DNA from 2 places in the Brucella sp. IR073 genome. Region 1 is predicted to be linked to the other one. Evidence: riboswitches for the same ligand, from Rfam matches in the RefSeq annotation. Region 1 holds a riboswitch; the other holds the start of a gene.

Region 1 (7,203 bases):
GGGGAGATGCCCGCCAGGGCAGAGGGGGGTATCACCGCGCCAACGTTTCCATATTAAAATCCTTACGCCGGCAGCACCACCGTAACCACCGCCCCGCCATGCTCTCCATTCTCCAGCCGGAGCGATCCACCATGCGCTGTGGCGATGGCGCGGACGACGGAGAGGCCGAGGCCGGTGCCGCCGGTGGCGCGGGAGCGGGAGGGGTCGCCGCGCCAGAACGGGTCGGCGGCGGCGAGGTCCATATCCGCGGGAAAGCCGGGGCCGTGGTCGGTGAGGCGGATGATAATGTGGCCGTCTGGAAGCGCGCCGGTCTCGACGCGCAGGCGCTTGCCTTTGGCGGCGTAGCGGCAGGCGTTTTGCACAAGCGCGAGGACCGCCTGGCGGATGCGCTCGGCATCGACCGGAGCAGGCGCGGGAGCGAGGCGGGTTTCGACGGCAAGGCCGCTTGCATCGAGCATGGATCTGGCCGAGTCGAGGACGATTTCAACCTCCTTGGCGATATCGCGCGATTGCCGGTCGATCACCAGCTTCTGCCCGATGGCCAGCGACAGGGTGCGCAGGTCTTCAATGAGCCGGGAGAGGCTTTCGACCTGGGTGAGCAGGCTTGACAGGGTTTTGGGTTCGGTCGGGAACACGCCGTCGAGCATTCCCTGTATTGAGCCGCGCAGGATCGTCACGGGCGTGCGCAATTCATGCGCCACCGCCATATTATTGAAGCGAAGGCGCTCTTCCATCGTTTCAAGGCTGACCGCCAGCGCATTGAAGCTTTCGACCAAGCTCGCTACCTCGCGCGTGTTGGCGTGCGATACGCCGACGCGGGCGGAAAAATCGCCGGATTTCAGGCTTTCCGCCGCATCGGCTAATTTCTGGAGCGGGTGGGCGATTCGCCGGGCAAGCCAGACGCCGATCAGGCTGCACAGGGTGGCCGACAGAAGGCTGCACACCAGCACCGACATCTGGAGCTCAAAATCGGTGGGCTTGTCGAAATCGACGGCTCCATCGACGGATGAGAGATAGCGGAGCAATTCCTGGAGCGCCGCGGCATCGGGTACCTCGCCATTGTTTACAGCGCGGTAGGTCTCCGCCATTTGCGGCGGCGGCAGGCTGTCGACGATCGCATCTTCCAGATGGTTGGCGTACCAGTTCACGCCCAGATAGGTGAGGCTGACGCTCAAGAGCAGCATGGCCGCGATGACGAGGGCCGTGGTTTTCGCCAGGGGCAGAGCGCGCGTTTTCATTTGGGCTCCGAGAAGCGGTAGCCGATGCCGCGCACGGCAGGGAACAGCCCCTTCTGCCCCAGCTCTTCCAGCTTGCGGCGCAGGTTGGAGATGTGGGTATCGACCGTGCGGGCCAGCGCGTCGCTCTCCGGCAGGCAGGCGTCGAGAATGTCGGCCCGGTCGAAGGCGTGGGTGGGGCGGCGGATCATATAGGCGAGAATGCGGAATTCACTCAGCGTCAGCGGGATGGACCGGCGCGTGTCGCCCTGCCGGACGAACGCCGCGTGAGCGTGAAAATCCACCTCGATATCGCCGAAGCGGCGAACGCTCTCCTCAGCGCCACCCCGGGCGCGGCGCAGCACGGCCTTGACCCGCGCGACGACCTCCTGCGGGTTGAAGGGCTTCACCACATAATCATCCGCGCCCAGCCTAAGGCCGCTTAGGCGATCGATGTCTTCGGCCAGCGCCGTCACCATGATGACAGGCGTGTTGCCGGTCTGGCGCAACCTGGCGAGCACCCCGAAGCCATCGAGCCTGGGGATGCGGACATCGAGCAGCACCAGATCGGGCGCGAGCAGCGCATGGTGCTGCAACGCCGTTTCGCCATCGGCGGCCCGCACTGTGCGATAGCCCTCCCGCACCAGATATGCGTCCAATATCCGGGCGATCTCCGGCTCATCCTCGACGATCAGAACGAGACTGTTGTCCACGCGATGTAGCTCCGTTCGCTGCGTCCCGTTTGATAGCGCTTATCGTGAGTGGTGAATAGTGAATGGAACCAATCGCCGACCCTTCACCGTTCCCCATTGACGATCTACCGACCAGCCCTTGGCCGTTTCTTGACAAAACGAGCCCAGACCGCAGCCGAGCCAATCTTTTGAGGTGTTCGATATGCGGGAAACGACGTTCAGACTATATGACAGGCAGCATTGGAATGAGACCGCGCCCGCCACGGCATGGCTGGGGTTGACCATTCTTGTCGTCAGCTTCGTGTTCATTCTCTTTCCCGGCCTCGATCTGGCGGCTACGCGCCTCATCGCGGATGGCGCGCTGTTTCCGCTGGCCGATAGTCCGCTTTTGCAGGCTTTGCGGGATTTCAACCGCGCGGTGATCTGGTGGCTGCTGCCGCTGATGAGCTTGGCTGTCCTGGCCTATGCGCTCTTGCCGCGCCGGGTGGCGTTTCTCGCCCCGCACAAGGCGCTCTTTGTCATCTCCAGTTTCGCGGTGGGGCCGGGATTGCTGGTGCAGGCGGCGAAGAGTTTGATCGGGCGGCCCCGGCCCACTGGCATCGTCGAATTCGGGGGCACGGCCGCGTTTTCCCCGGTTTGGCAATTTGCCGGCTTCTGCAGCCGCAATTGCTCGTTTCCATCGGGCGAGGCGGCGCTGGCGGCGGCGGCTTTGTCGGTGCTGGTGTTCGTGCCCGTCGCTCTGCGCCGCAGCGTTGGGATAGCGTTCACACCCTTTTTACTTGTTGTTGCGCTCAACCGGGTGTTGTTCGGAGCCCATTTCCTGTCGGACGTGCTGATTGCATGGTTCGGCACGCTTTGGGCGATGGCCTGGCTGTGGAGCCGCATCGCAGCTGGCGCCGGCAGGATCGATGGCGTTATCCGCCGGGCCGGGCTCCCGATTCGCCGCGCAATATTCGGCCTATGGGCCGACTGAGAGGCGCTCCAATTTTCCTTTCTGAATGGTGACACATGTCGATGCATAGGCAAGGGCGCGCCGGCCATTGGCAGCATGCGCCGCTCATCAATCCGATCCTGCGTCAGGCGGCGGGCCTCGGCCTGCGGCTGCGGGTGAGAAAAGCAGCGGCCTTCTGGCTGCGTTCGTTGATCTCTCCCGCGCTGACGCTGCGCTGGTTCCGGTTTCTCGCTGTTTTCACCGAACACAAGACGCGGATGCCGCCGCATGACGATATCCTGCGCAAATCGCTCTCGACCTTTCTGGTCTATCGGATGCCGCGGCGCGAAAAGCTCGACCTGCTGATGCAGCATTTCGAAATCGCCGGCGAAATCCTGCGGCCGAAAGTGTTGAAAACGCTTTGGCAGGGCGGCACCGTCCATGCGGGAAACGTGGCCGGGCGCGACCATACCTACCGGCTGGAGCTTTCACTCGCCGAGAATTGCGGCTGCCGTCATGAAGGCGCATTCTCGCTCTGCCTGAAGCGGTCCGATGACATGGCGCTCTGCATGGCCAGCTTCATCTTCACCCCGGCAGGCGGCGGCTCCTACAGCATCGTCATTGGCGGCATGCAGGGCCCTCGCGGTGAGGAGGCGAAGCGGGCGGTGATCTCGGCCACGCGCGATCTGGGCGGCCTCCGGCCCAAGGATGCAGTACTGCTCGGGCTCAGAGGCATGATGACGCGCAGCGCCGTTTCCTATCTCATGGCGGTATCCAATGCCCGCCACGCCATCAACCAGCGCGCGGAGAAGCGGCGCTGCCGAATGCGCACCGATCTCGACGGCTATTGGCTTGAGCGCGGCGGGGTGCATTTTCAGCCCTTCGGCTTTCGCATTCCATTCGAGCGCGCTGCGGAAGGGGGCACGGAAAGCCGGCGCGATGCCAGCAAAGCGGCCTGCATAAAGGCGGGCGCAAGCGTGCTGCGTCATTGACGGCACCAGCCATAAAACATAGTGTGCAGCCATTGCGTTCGGTTCCTGAGGGCGGAAGCCCTAGGGATCAAAAGGGAATGCGACGGACGGACCCATGCCGGGCGTCCATATCGCAGCCGACCCCGCGACTGTAGAGCGGATAGGATCGATGCCACGCGCCGGGATAGCCCCGGCGAGCCACTGGGAAACCGGGAAGGCGGCGCCGATCTTCTGACCCGCGAGCCAGGAGACCTGCCGGGCGCATGAGGGCAATAGTGCCCGCTACCTCAGGGGAGTTTTCCCCCGCTGCCTGCACGGAGGTTGTCATGGCTGCACGTACTGAAGTTTCCCAATCGCTTTCCCTGCCGCTGGCGACGCGGCTCGCGACCGCTGGGGTCTCGCTCTTTCTCGGCGCTTTCCTGATCTATGGCGTCGGGCTCGCCCAGTCCGACACGCTGCACGATTCGGCGCATGACACGCGCCATTCGTATGGGTTTCCTTGCCATTGACGTAAGAATTTGAACAGGAACGGACACGCCGGTTCCGAACACCCCCCTCTGTCCTGCCGGACATCTCCCCCTCAAGGGGGGAGATTACGCCTTCATCGACGTTTACGCCAATCGCAAACGTTCATAATCAGAGGCCGAGGGGCATGCCAGCCAATCTCCCCCCTTGAGGGGGAGATGCCCGGCAGGGCAGAGGGGGGTGTCTCCAACCGCATCGCGATGCAAGGTTCCGCTCCGTTCACAGGGGGAGACAGACCAAATGTACATCCGTTATCTCTTAGCCACGCTCATCGCCGGCCTTTTTGCCGGGCTTCTCGTCACGCCTGCGATGTATCTGCGCACCGTTCCGCTTATCCTGCAGGCGGAAACCTATGAAGACGCCGCTGGCGGGCACAGCCACGAACCGGAGGCGGCGCCGCACACCCATGCTGCCGGCGAAGCGCATGAGCATGAGGAGGCTGGCGCTGAACTACCGTTCGGCCGTCTCGGCAATACCATTCTCGCCAATCTCGTGGCAGGCGCGGGTTTCGCGCTGGCGCTCGGCGGCGTGGCCCTGCTGCTGGGACGGCGGATCACGGCGAAGAACGGCATCTATTGGGGCCTTGCGGGCTTCTTCGTCTTCGCCTTAGCGCCGTCGCTCGGCCTCGCGCCGGAACTGCCGGCCATGCCCGCCGCCGATCTGAGTGAGCGGCAGCTCTGGTGGGGGGGCACCGTGCTGTTCTCCGCCATCGGCCTCGCTCTCGTCGCGCTGATGCACGAAGCCTGGGCGAAGGTGACCGGCCTCGCGCTGATCGCTTTGCCGCATCTCTATGGTCCGCCACGGCCCGATGATATCTCCTCGCCGGTTCCCGCCGTGCTCGCCTCGGAATATGCAGTGGCATCGCTTGCGACCAATCTGTTCATGTGGGCGGTGCTGGGACTGGCGCTCGGCTGGCTGCTGCAGCGCTATGCCGGTGGGGAGCTGGAGGGGTAGGATTTGATGGAGGCGTCGTTCACCCCCCTCTGTCCTGCCGGACATCTCCCCCTCAAGGGGGGAGATCGGCTGACGCGACGCTCCGCCACCTTTCTGCAACGTTGGCGATTGGTGCCGAACGTCGATGAAGGCGTAATCTCCCCCCTTGAGGGGGAGATGCCCGGCAGGGCAGAGGGGGGTGTCTTGGAGCCGCCGATTCCCGCCGAAAGTGAAGGGCTTTAATCAATGCCCGGAACCACCATTCTCATCCTCGGCGGCGCGCGCTCAGGCAAATCCGCATTTGCCGAGCGGCTTGTTGAAGCATCCGGCCTCGACGCGGTCTATATCGCGACGGGGCAGGCCTATGATGACGAGATGCGAGAGCGGATCGCGGCGCATAGAGAGCGTCGCGGCTCTATTTGGACTACGGCGGAAGAGCCGCTTGACCTCATTGGCGCGCTTCAAGCCCATGCGGGCAAGGGGCGGGTGGTGCTGGTGGATTGCCTGACGCTGTGGCTCACCAATCTCATGATGGCCGAACGGGACATTGCGGCGGAAACCGCGCGGCTCGCGGCGGCTATGACCGAACTCAAGGGTACGGTGCTGTTCGTTTCCAACGAGGTGGGGCTTGGCATCGTGCCTGATAACGCAATGGCGCGGGCGTTTCGCGACCATGCCGGGCGGCTCAATCAAGCCGTCGCTGCTCAAGCGGACGAAGTTTATTTCATAGCGGCGGGATTGCCGCTCAAGATGAAGGGATGATCCCATGCAGGGACAAAAGATACCGGCTACCGTCATCACCGGCTTTCTCGGCTCGGGCAAGACGACGATGATCCGCAATCTGCTCGAGAATGCCAATGGCAAGCGCATCGCGCTTATCATCAATGAATTCGGCGATCTCGGCGTCGATGGCGGCATTCTCAAAGGCTGCGGCATCGAGACATGCCGCGAGGAGGATGTGATCGAGCTCAACAATGGCTGCATCTGCTGCACCGTGGCGGATGATTTCATTCCGACCATGACCAAGCTCCTCGACCGGGCGGACCGGCCCGATCACATCGTCATCGAGACCTCCGGCCTCGCCCTGCCGCAGCCGCTCGTCGCCGCCTTCAACTGGCCGGAGATCAAGACGCAGGTGACGGTCGACGGCGTCATCACCGTCATCGACGCCGCCGCCGTCTCGGAGGGCCGTTTCGCCGATGACCATGACAAAGTGGACGCGCAGCGCGCCGAGGACGACGCGCTCGATCATGAAAGCCCGCTGGAAGAGCTTTACGAAGACCAGATCCGCGCCGCCGATCTGATCGTGCTCAACAAGGCCGATCTCATCGATCTGGTGGAACTGGAAAAAGTGCGCGAGGACGTCGCCGCCCGCGCCGCCCGGGTGCCGAACATGGTGCCCGCGAGCTTCGGCAAGCTTGGCGCGGATGTGCTTTTGGGCCTCGGCGTCGGCACGGAAGCCGATATCGCTAACCGCAAGTCCCATCACGAGTTGGAGCATGAGGCAGGCGAGGAGCATGACCATGACGAGTTCGACAGTTTCGTCGTCGGGCTGGGGCCGGTTGCGGAGCCGAAGGCTTTTGTCGAGAAGCTGAAGGATGTGATCGCGACGCATGACATTTTGCGGCTGAAAGGTTTTGTCGATGTACCCGGCAAGCCGATGCGCCTGGTGGTGCAGGCGGTGGGGACGCGGATCGAGCATTATTTTGACCGGGCGTGGGGCGCGGATGAGGAACGCGCCTCGCGGCTGGTGGTGATCGGGCTGCATGATATCGACGCGGAGGGGATTGAGCGGGCGGTGAAGGCGGCCGCGTAATTAGGTAAAGTATATGCTCTTCGATCTCCCAGCGACGCCAGCGAAGGAGAAGCATACATGCATCTTCTCCTAGCCCAGAAAGGAACCATCGCCGAAGGCGGTGAGGCGGTGGATCTTGGCC
Region 2 (7,203 bases), on a different contig from region 1:
GAGAAATTCGAGACATCAGAGCCAGGCATCTTCGCCATCGGCGACATCAACACCTATCCCGGCAAGCTGAAGCTCATCCTTTCGGGCTTCCACGAGGCAGCCTTGATGGCGCAGGCGGCAAAGCGTATTGTCGCGCCCGGCGAGCGGATCGTCTTCCAGTACACGACCTCGTCCACCTCTCTGCAGAAAAAGTTGAAAGCAGCATAGTGAGTTCCGATACGCTTCTCATCCACGTCACCGACCAGAACGGCGAGCGCCACACGCTGGAGGCGCTCGAAGGCTTCCGCGTGATGGAGATCATCCGCGACTGGGGGCTCGACATCAAGGCCGAGTGCGGCGGCGCTTGCGCCTGCGGCACCTGCCATGTCTATGTGGATGAGGCGTGGGCGCACAAGCTCTATGCGCCGCTGGACGAGGAGCAGGACCAGCTCGACCAGACGTTCCATGTCGAGGACAATTCCCGTCTTTCCTGCCAGCTTATCATGACGCCGGAATTGAACGGCCTCGAAGTGACACTGGCGCCGGGTACGGAAAAGGGGCGGGAGGCGGCTTAGGGGAACAAGGAATAGGGGAGGAGGCTGCCGCTTGCTCCCCAAAACATATTCCCCTATCTCCCCTATTCCCGACTCCCCCTCGAAAGGAACTCCGTCATGATCCGGCACATCGTTTTTTTCAGCGCCAAGGAAGGGCAGGATATCCAGGAGATCCGCGCCGGGCTGGAGCGGCTGGGGACGATTCCCCATTCCGATCTGTTCGAGGTTCTGGAGAACACTAAGGTCGATCCGCTCTGTGACAAGATCGATCTCGTCGTCTATGCGGAATTCGCCGACGAAGCGGCGCTTGCAGCCTATAAGGCTCACCCCACCTACGCCGAAACCACCAGACATGTCCGCCCGATGCGCGAGCTGCGTTTTTCGGCGGATGTGGTGTCGAAGGTAAGGTAAATCACCCGCGCCGGGGCTTCACCGCCAGCGGCAGATTGCCGAAAAGATCCGGCTCGCTGCTGGTCCGCGCGCCCTCAATGGCGAGGATGCGCAGTTTCGTCTCGACCCCGCCATTGGCTGAAAACCCGCCCGTCTTGCCATTCGCGCCGAGCACGCGATGGCAGGGGACGATGATGGGATAGGGGTTCTTGCCGAGCGCCTGCCCCACCGCCTGTGACAGGCTGATATCGCCGATTTGCCTTGCAATCGCTCCATAGCTCACGGTTTCGCCGGGCAGTATGCGCAGCGCGATTTCATAGACCTGCCGGTGCAGCGGCGGCAGGTTTTCCATGTCGAGCGGCGCGTTCGACAAATCTGCTTTCTCGCCTTCGAGGAGCGCCTTGATGCGGCCGATCACGTCCAGCACCAAGGCGGGCGCTTCGCTCTCCCGCGCCGCCGGAAGCCGCTTCTGCAGCCGTGCCAGCGTTGCCGCTGCATTCGCTTCCGGCAGTTGCAGCGCGACGATTCCTCGCTCGCCCCATGCGATGCCGCAAGGGCCGATCGCGGTGTCGAAAATGGTCAGTCCCAGCGATTCCATCCGATAGATCCTATCAGAAATCCCCATTTGATGCTGTTGGACGTGAGCGGTAATAATGTTATGCGTAAAGCAAATGCGGGCATCCGAGGAACGCAAATGGACGATTATGAAAGATACGCCACTGGGCTGCTGATTGTATTCGGCGCGCTCATCATCGGCGGTTTAATGGCGGTCAACATTACCGTTGGGGACAAGCCCGGCTTCCTCTTCGCCTTGGGCGCAGCCATCGTTGCGTGGGGCTCGGCTTTCGCGGTGCTGTTCGACCGCCCGCGCATCTACGGCCTGATGATCGCCGCTGCGGTCGCGCTCGTCGCCGCTTCCATCGCCGCCTATGTCATGTAAGAAATCGTCTTATAACCCCTCCGCGTGTTGACACGGGACCATCAGGCGGTCCTTATGAATCATCGAGGTCCTTTGAGTCGGGTAAAATCCGCTTGAGGGCTAAGAGGGAAGCCGGTGCGTATTCCCCAAGAATACAAGGCCGGCGCTGCCCCCGCAACTGTATGCGGCGAGCTGCTGTCATTGAATGCCACTGGTCTTGAGACCGGGAAGGCCGACAGTCGCAATGACCCGCGAGCCAGGAGACCTGCCTCGATGCGAGGGATGTGAGAGCATCCCGTGAATAGGTCAACGGGCGGGGTGTCCCGGTGCATCGCTTGGCAATGGATGGCGCAAGGCCACCTGTTTCCGTTCGTGCGCGCTCGAATATCCCCGTCACCATCACCGGGGATTTTGATGCCGATTGCCGAACCTGCCGCCGAGACCATCGCCAGACGCCGCGCCGCCTCGCAATGCTCGCCTGAGGAAATCTTTATCGCCTGGCTTTTGTGGTTGCCCAAGGAAGCCGACATGGCTGCCGCCGCCGCCGAGGAAATCCGCAGGCTTGATCGCTATCAAGGCCCGTTGACCGGCCCGCTTCGCTTGCGTGAGATGTTCGTCACGCTGGTCGCCTCGCTGGAAGGTGCACTTCATTGACATAAACATATCTTTATGTCATTAAATCTGCTCGCCCATCCCCTTTGGCTGGCAGAGCAGGTATTTGTTTCATGAGTTCCATTGACGATCTCTTCGGGGCAGAAGCCCCGAGGCGGGACGGTTCCGAGGTTCTGGCTGCGCTCACCAGGGCCGCGCGGGAACGGATTCTAATCCTCGATGGCGCGATGGGAACGCAGATCCAGGGGCTAGGCTTCCACGAGGAGCATTTTCGCGGCGAGCGCTTTGCCGCCTGCGATTGCCAGCTTCAGGGCAACAACGATCTTTTAACGCTCACCCAACCCAAGGCGATTGAGGAAATCCATTACGCCTATGCCATGGCGGGCGCGGATATCATCGAAACCAACACCTTTTCCTCCACCTCCATCGCGCAGGCCGATTACGGCATGGAGGCCATGGTCTATGAATTGAACCGGGATGGCGCGCGGCTTGCCCGCCGTGCGGCGCTGCGCGCCGAGAAGACGGATGGACGCCGCCGCTTCGTCGCCGGGGCGCTGGGGCCGACCAACCGCACCGCTTCCATCTCGCCCGATGTCAACAATCCGGGCTATCGCGCCGTCACATTCGATGACCTCAAGATCGCCTATGCCGAGCAAATCCGAGGTCTCATCGACGGCGGGGCCGATATCATCCTGATCGAGACGATCTTCGACACGCTCAACGCCAAGGCGGCGGTTTTCGCGACGGAAGAAGTCTTTGCTGAAAAGAGCGTCCGCCTGCCGGTCATGATCTCGGGTACGATCACCGATCTCTCCGGCCGCACGCTTTCCGGCCAGACGCCAACGGCCTTCTGGTATTCGCTGCGCCATGCCCGGCCTTTCACCATCGGGCTCAATTGCGCGCTGGGGGCCAATGCCATGCGCGCCCATCTGGCGGAGATATCCGGCGTCGCCGATACCTTTGTCTGTGCTTATCCGAATGCCGGCCTCCCCAATGAATTCGGCCAGTATGACGAAAGTCCGGAGGCGATGGCGGCGCAGATCGAGACCTTCGCCCGCGAGGGGCTGGTCAATGTCGTGGGTGGCTGCTGCGGCTCGACGCCGGACCATATCCGCGCCATCGCCGAAGCCGTCTCCCGTCATAGGCCACGGGAAATTCCGGAAGCCGAGCCTCTGATGCGGCTTTCCGGGCTGGAGCCTTTCACGCTCACCAAGGACATCCCCTTCGTCAATGTCGGCGAGCGTACCAATGTCACCGGTTCGGCGAAGTTCCGCAAACTGATCACGGCGGGCGATTATGCCAGCGCCCTCGATGTCGCCCGCGACCAGGTGGAGAACGGCGCGCAGATCATCGACGTCAATATGGATGAGGGGCTGATCGATTCGCAAAAGGCGATGACCGAGTTCCTCAATCTCATCGCTGCCGAGCCGGACATCGCCCGCGTGCCCGTCATGATCGATTCCTCCAAATGGGAGGTGATCGAGGCAGGGCTGAAATGCGTACAGGGCAAGCCGGTGGTCAATTCCATCTCGATGAAGGAGGGCGAGGAAGCCTTCCTGCATCATGCGAAGCTCTGCCGGGCCTATGGCGCCGCCGTCGTCATCATGGCCTTCGATGAGCAGGGGCAGGCGGATACGGAAGCGCGCAAGGTGGAAATCTGCACCCGCGCCTATAAGTTGCTGACGGAAAAGGTGGGCTTCCCGTCCGAGGATATCATCTTCGACCCGAACATCTTTGCCGTCGCCACCGGCATCGAGGAGCACAACAATTACGGCGTCGATTTCATCGAAGCCACGCGGGAAATCATCCGCACCTTGCCGCACGTCCATGTCTCGGGCGGCGTGTCGAACCTCTCCTTCTCCTTCCGCGGCAATGAGCCGGTGCGCGAGGCGATGCATGCCGTGTTTCTCTACCACGCCATTCAGGCGGGGATGGATATGGGCATCGTCAATGCCGGTCAGCTGGCGGTCTACGAATCGATCGAGCCGGAATTGCGCGAGGCCTGCGAGGACGTGGTGCTCAACCGCCGTCCCGACGCGACCGAGCGCCTGCTGGAGCTTGCCGAGCGCTTTAAGGGGGCGGCGGGCAAGGAGGCGAAGGAGCGCGATCTTTCCTGGCGCGAATGGCCGGTCGAGAAGCGGTTGGAGCATGCGCTCGTCAACGGCATCACCGAATATATCGAGGCGGATACCGAGGAGGCACGGCTTGCCGCCGAGCGGCCGCTGCATGTCATCGAAGGTCCTTTGATGGCGGGGATGAATGTGGTGGGCGATCTCTTCGGCTCCGGCAAAATGTTCCTACCGCAGGTGGTCAAATCCGCCCGCGTGATGAAGCAGGCGGTGGCGGTGCTCTTGCCTTACATGGAAGAGGAAAAGCGCCTCAATGGCGGCAGCGGCGAGCGCCAGAGCGCCGGCAAGGTGCTGATGGCGACCGTCAAGGGCGATGTGCACGATATCGGCAAGAACATTGTCGGCGTCGTGCTCGCCTGCAACAATTATGAGATCATCGATCTCGGCGTCATGGTCCCGGCGCAGAAGATTCTGGAAACGGCGCGCGCGGAGAAGGTCGATATCATCGGTCTCTCCGGCCTCATTACACCGTCGCTCGACGAGATGGCCCATGTCGCCTCCGAGATGGAGCGCGAAGGCTTCGACATTCCCCTCTTGATCGGCGGCGCCACCACCAGCCGGGTGCATACCGCGGTGAAAATCCACCCGCGCTACGAACGCGGCCAGGCGGTCTATGTGGTCGATGCGAGCCGCGCCGTCGGCGTCGTCTCAAGTCTCCTGTCGAAGGGAAGACAAGCCTATATCGAGGGCGTGCGCGCCGAATATGCCAAGGTCGCCGCTGCTCATGCCCGCAACGAGGCGGAGAAGCAGCGCCTGCCGCTCGCCCGCGCCCGCGCCAATGCGTTGCTGATCGACTGGGATGTCTATACACCACCCAAACCAAGCTTCCTCGGCACCCGCACATTCGAAGACTGGGATCTGGAGGAACTCTCCCGCTATATCGACTGGACGCCCTTCTTCCAGACATGGGAACTGAAGGGCCGCTTCCCCGCCATTCTCGAAGACGAAAAACAGGGCGAAGCCGCGCGCCAGCTTTATGCCGATGCGCAGGCAATGCTGAAGAAGATCATCGAGGAGAAGTGGTTCCGGCCGCGCGCCGTCATCGGCTTCTGGCCGGCCAACAGCGTCGGCGACGATGTCAGGCTTTTCACCGGCGAGGACCGTGAAAAAGAACTCGCCACCTTCTTCACGCTTCGCCAGCAACTCTCGCGACGTGGCGACAAGCCGAACATCGCGCTCTCTGATTTCGTTGCGCCGCTCGGGAGCAAGCCGGACTATCTCGGCGGCTTCGTGGTGACGGCGGGCATCGAGGAAGTGGCCATTGCCGAGCGCTTCGAGCGCGCCAATGACGATTATTCCTCGATCCTCGTCAAGGCGCTGGCCGACCGCTTCGCCGAAGCCTTTGCCGAACGCATGCACGAGCGCGTGCGCAAAGAATTCTGGGGCTATGCGCCGGATGAAAACCTGACGGGTGACGAACTGATTGCGGAAGGTTACCAGGGCATCCGCCCCGCGCCGGGCTATCCCGCGCAGCCCGACCATACCGAGAAGGCGACGCTCTTCCGCCTGCTCGATGCGGAAAAAGCGGCGGGAGTCGAGCTTACCGAGGGATATTCCATGTGGCCCGGCTCATCCGTCTCGGGCCTCTATTTCTCCCACCCCGAAAGCTATTATTTTGGCGTCGCCAAAGTCGAGCGCGACCAGGTGGAGGACTATGCCGCCCGCAAAGGCATGAGCGTGGAGGAGGTCGAGCGCTGGCTGGGACCGATCCTCAACTATATGCCCGGCGAGGCTAACTCTTCTGCCGAGGCGGCGGAGTGAAGCTCACGCTTTCGTGAGGCTGACATTACCGCGATTTAATCCGGCCATTCATGTTCCATTCACGGGTGAGGAACGATGGTGGTTGCGTGAGTTTCACATGCCCAACCAACAAGGAATCAAGATGAAAAATCTTGTCATCGCCGTCACCGCGCTTTCGCTTCTCGCTCCCTCGGCGGCATTCGCCCAGTACCGTCAGCCGGGCTATGGGCATCCGCCTCGGGTCGAGAAATCGTGGAACAAGCGCCATGATGATCGTCGCGACTGGCGCCGTCATGACGACCGGCGCGAGCGTTGGACGCGGGGCAAGCAGCTGCCGCGCAGCTACCGCAGCCATGTCGTGCGCGACTATGGCCGCTATCGCCTCAGCAAGCCGCCGCGCGGCCATGAGTGGGTGCGGGTAAACAATGATTACCTGCTGATCAGCATCGCCAGCGGTGTCATCGCCTCGATCGTGGCGGGTCGGTAATCCTCCCCTTGCTTTGAACCAAAAAAGGCGGCTTCCAAGGCCGCCTTTTTTGCAGCGGGTTAAATCATGCAGCCTGCTGCCACTTGACGCTGAGGCGTTCCATCAGCGCCAGCGCGTCGCTGGGCGCGCGTACTTTAATGTCATTGTCGAAATAAACGTAGACATCGCGCCCCGTCCCGAGCGGTTTGGTTGGTGCCGTCACCCGCTCGGCGTCCTCAGGCTCGCGCCCCTGCGCCCAGGCGCGTATCCGCGCCGCCCAGCGGTCGAGCGATTTGTCGTCATAGCCGCTGACATAGAGTTCCTCCGAGCCATGCAGCCGACAATAAACGAAGTCGGTGGTGAGATCCATCAAGAGCGGCCATTCCACCGTATCGGCGACGACGAGCCCCACTT

What was found. A riboswitch is a leader RNA that binds a small molecule or an ion and turns the genes downstream of it on or off. The one in region 1 is predicted to bind cobalamin.
Positions count from the first base shown of each region.
Region 2: it holds a riboswitch for cobalamin, as region 1 does, so the genes downstream of both, ACOWVG_RS04035 (hypothetical protein) here and ACOWVG_RS13940 (CbtB domain-containing protein) in region 1, are expected to answer to the same signal.

Region 1 is NZ_JBAKHD010000005.1:415,786-422,988, forward strand. It holds gene ACOWVG_RS13920 (ATP-binding protein) at 63-1,238, opposite strand; gene ACOWVG_RS13925 (response regulator) at 1,235-1,927, opposite strand; gene ACOWVG_RS13930 (phosphatase PAP2 family protein) at 2,109-2,879, shown strand; gene ACOWVG_RS13935 (DUF535 family protein) at 2,915-3,829, shown strand; cobalamin riboswitch at 3,852-4,083, shown strand; gene ACOWVG_RS13940 (CbtB domain-containing protein) at 4,135-4,317, shown strand; gene ACOWVG_RS13945 (CbtA family protein) at 4,574-5,287, shown strand; gene cobU (bifunctional adenosylcobinamide kinase/adenosylcobinamide-phosphate guanylyltransferase) at 5,513-6,028, shown strand; gene cobW (cobalamin biosynthesis protein CobW) at 6,033-7,082, shown strand; gene cobN (cobaltochelatase subunit CobN) at 7,140-7,203, shown strand, end outside.
Region 2 is NZ_JBAKHD010000002.1:44,671-51,873, reverse strand. It holds gene ACOWVG_RS04060 (NAD(P)/FAD-dependent oxidoreductase) at 1-207, shown strand, start outside; gene ACOWVG_RS04055 (2Fe-2S iron-sulfur cluster-binding protein) at 207-554, shown strand; gene ACOWVG_RS04050 (Dabb family protein) at 651-944, shown strand; gene ACOWVG_RS04045 (methylated-DNA--[protein]-cysteine S-methyltransferase) at 946-1,521, opposite strand; gene ACOWVG_RS04040 (hypothetical protein) at 1,618-1,863, shown strand; cobalamin riboswitch at 1,912-2,130, shown strand; gene ACOWVG_RS04035 (hypothetical protein) at 2,257-2,496, shown strand; gene metH (methionine synthase) at 2,568-6,344, shown strand; gene ACOWVG_RS04025 (RcnB family protein) at 6,466-6,810, shown strand; gene ACOWVG_RS04020 (DUF72 domain-containing protein) at 6,875-7,203, opposite strand, start outside.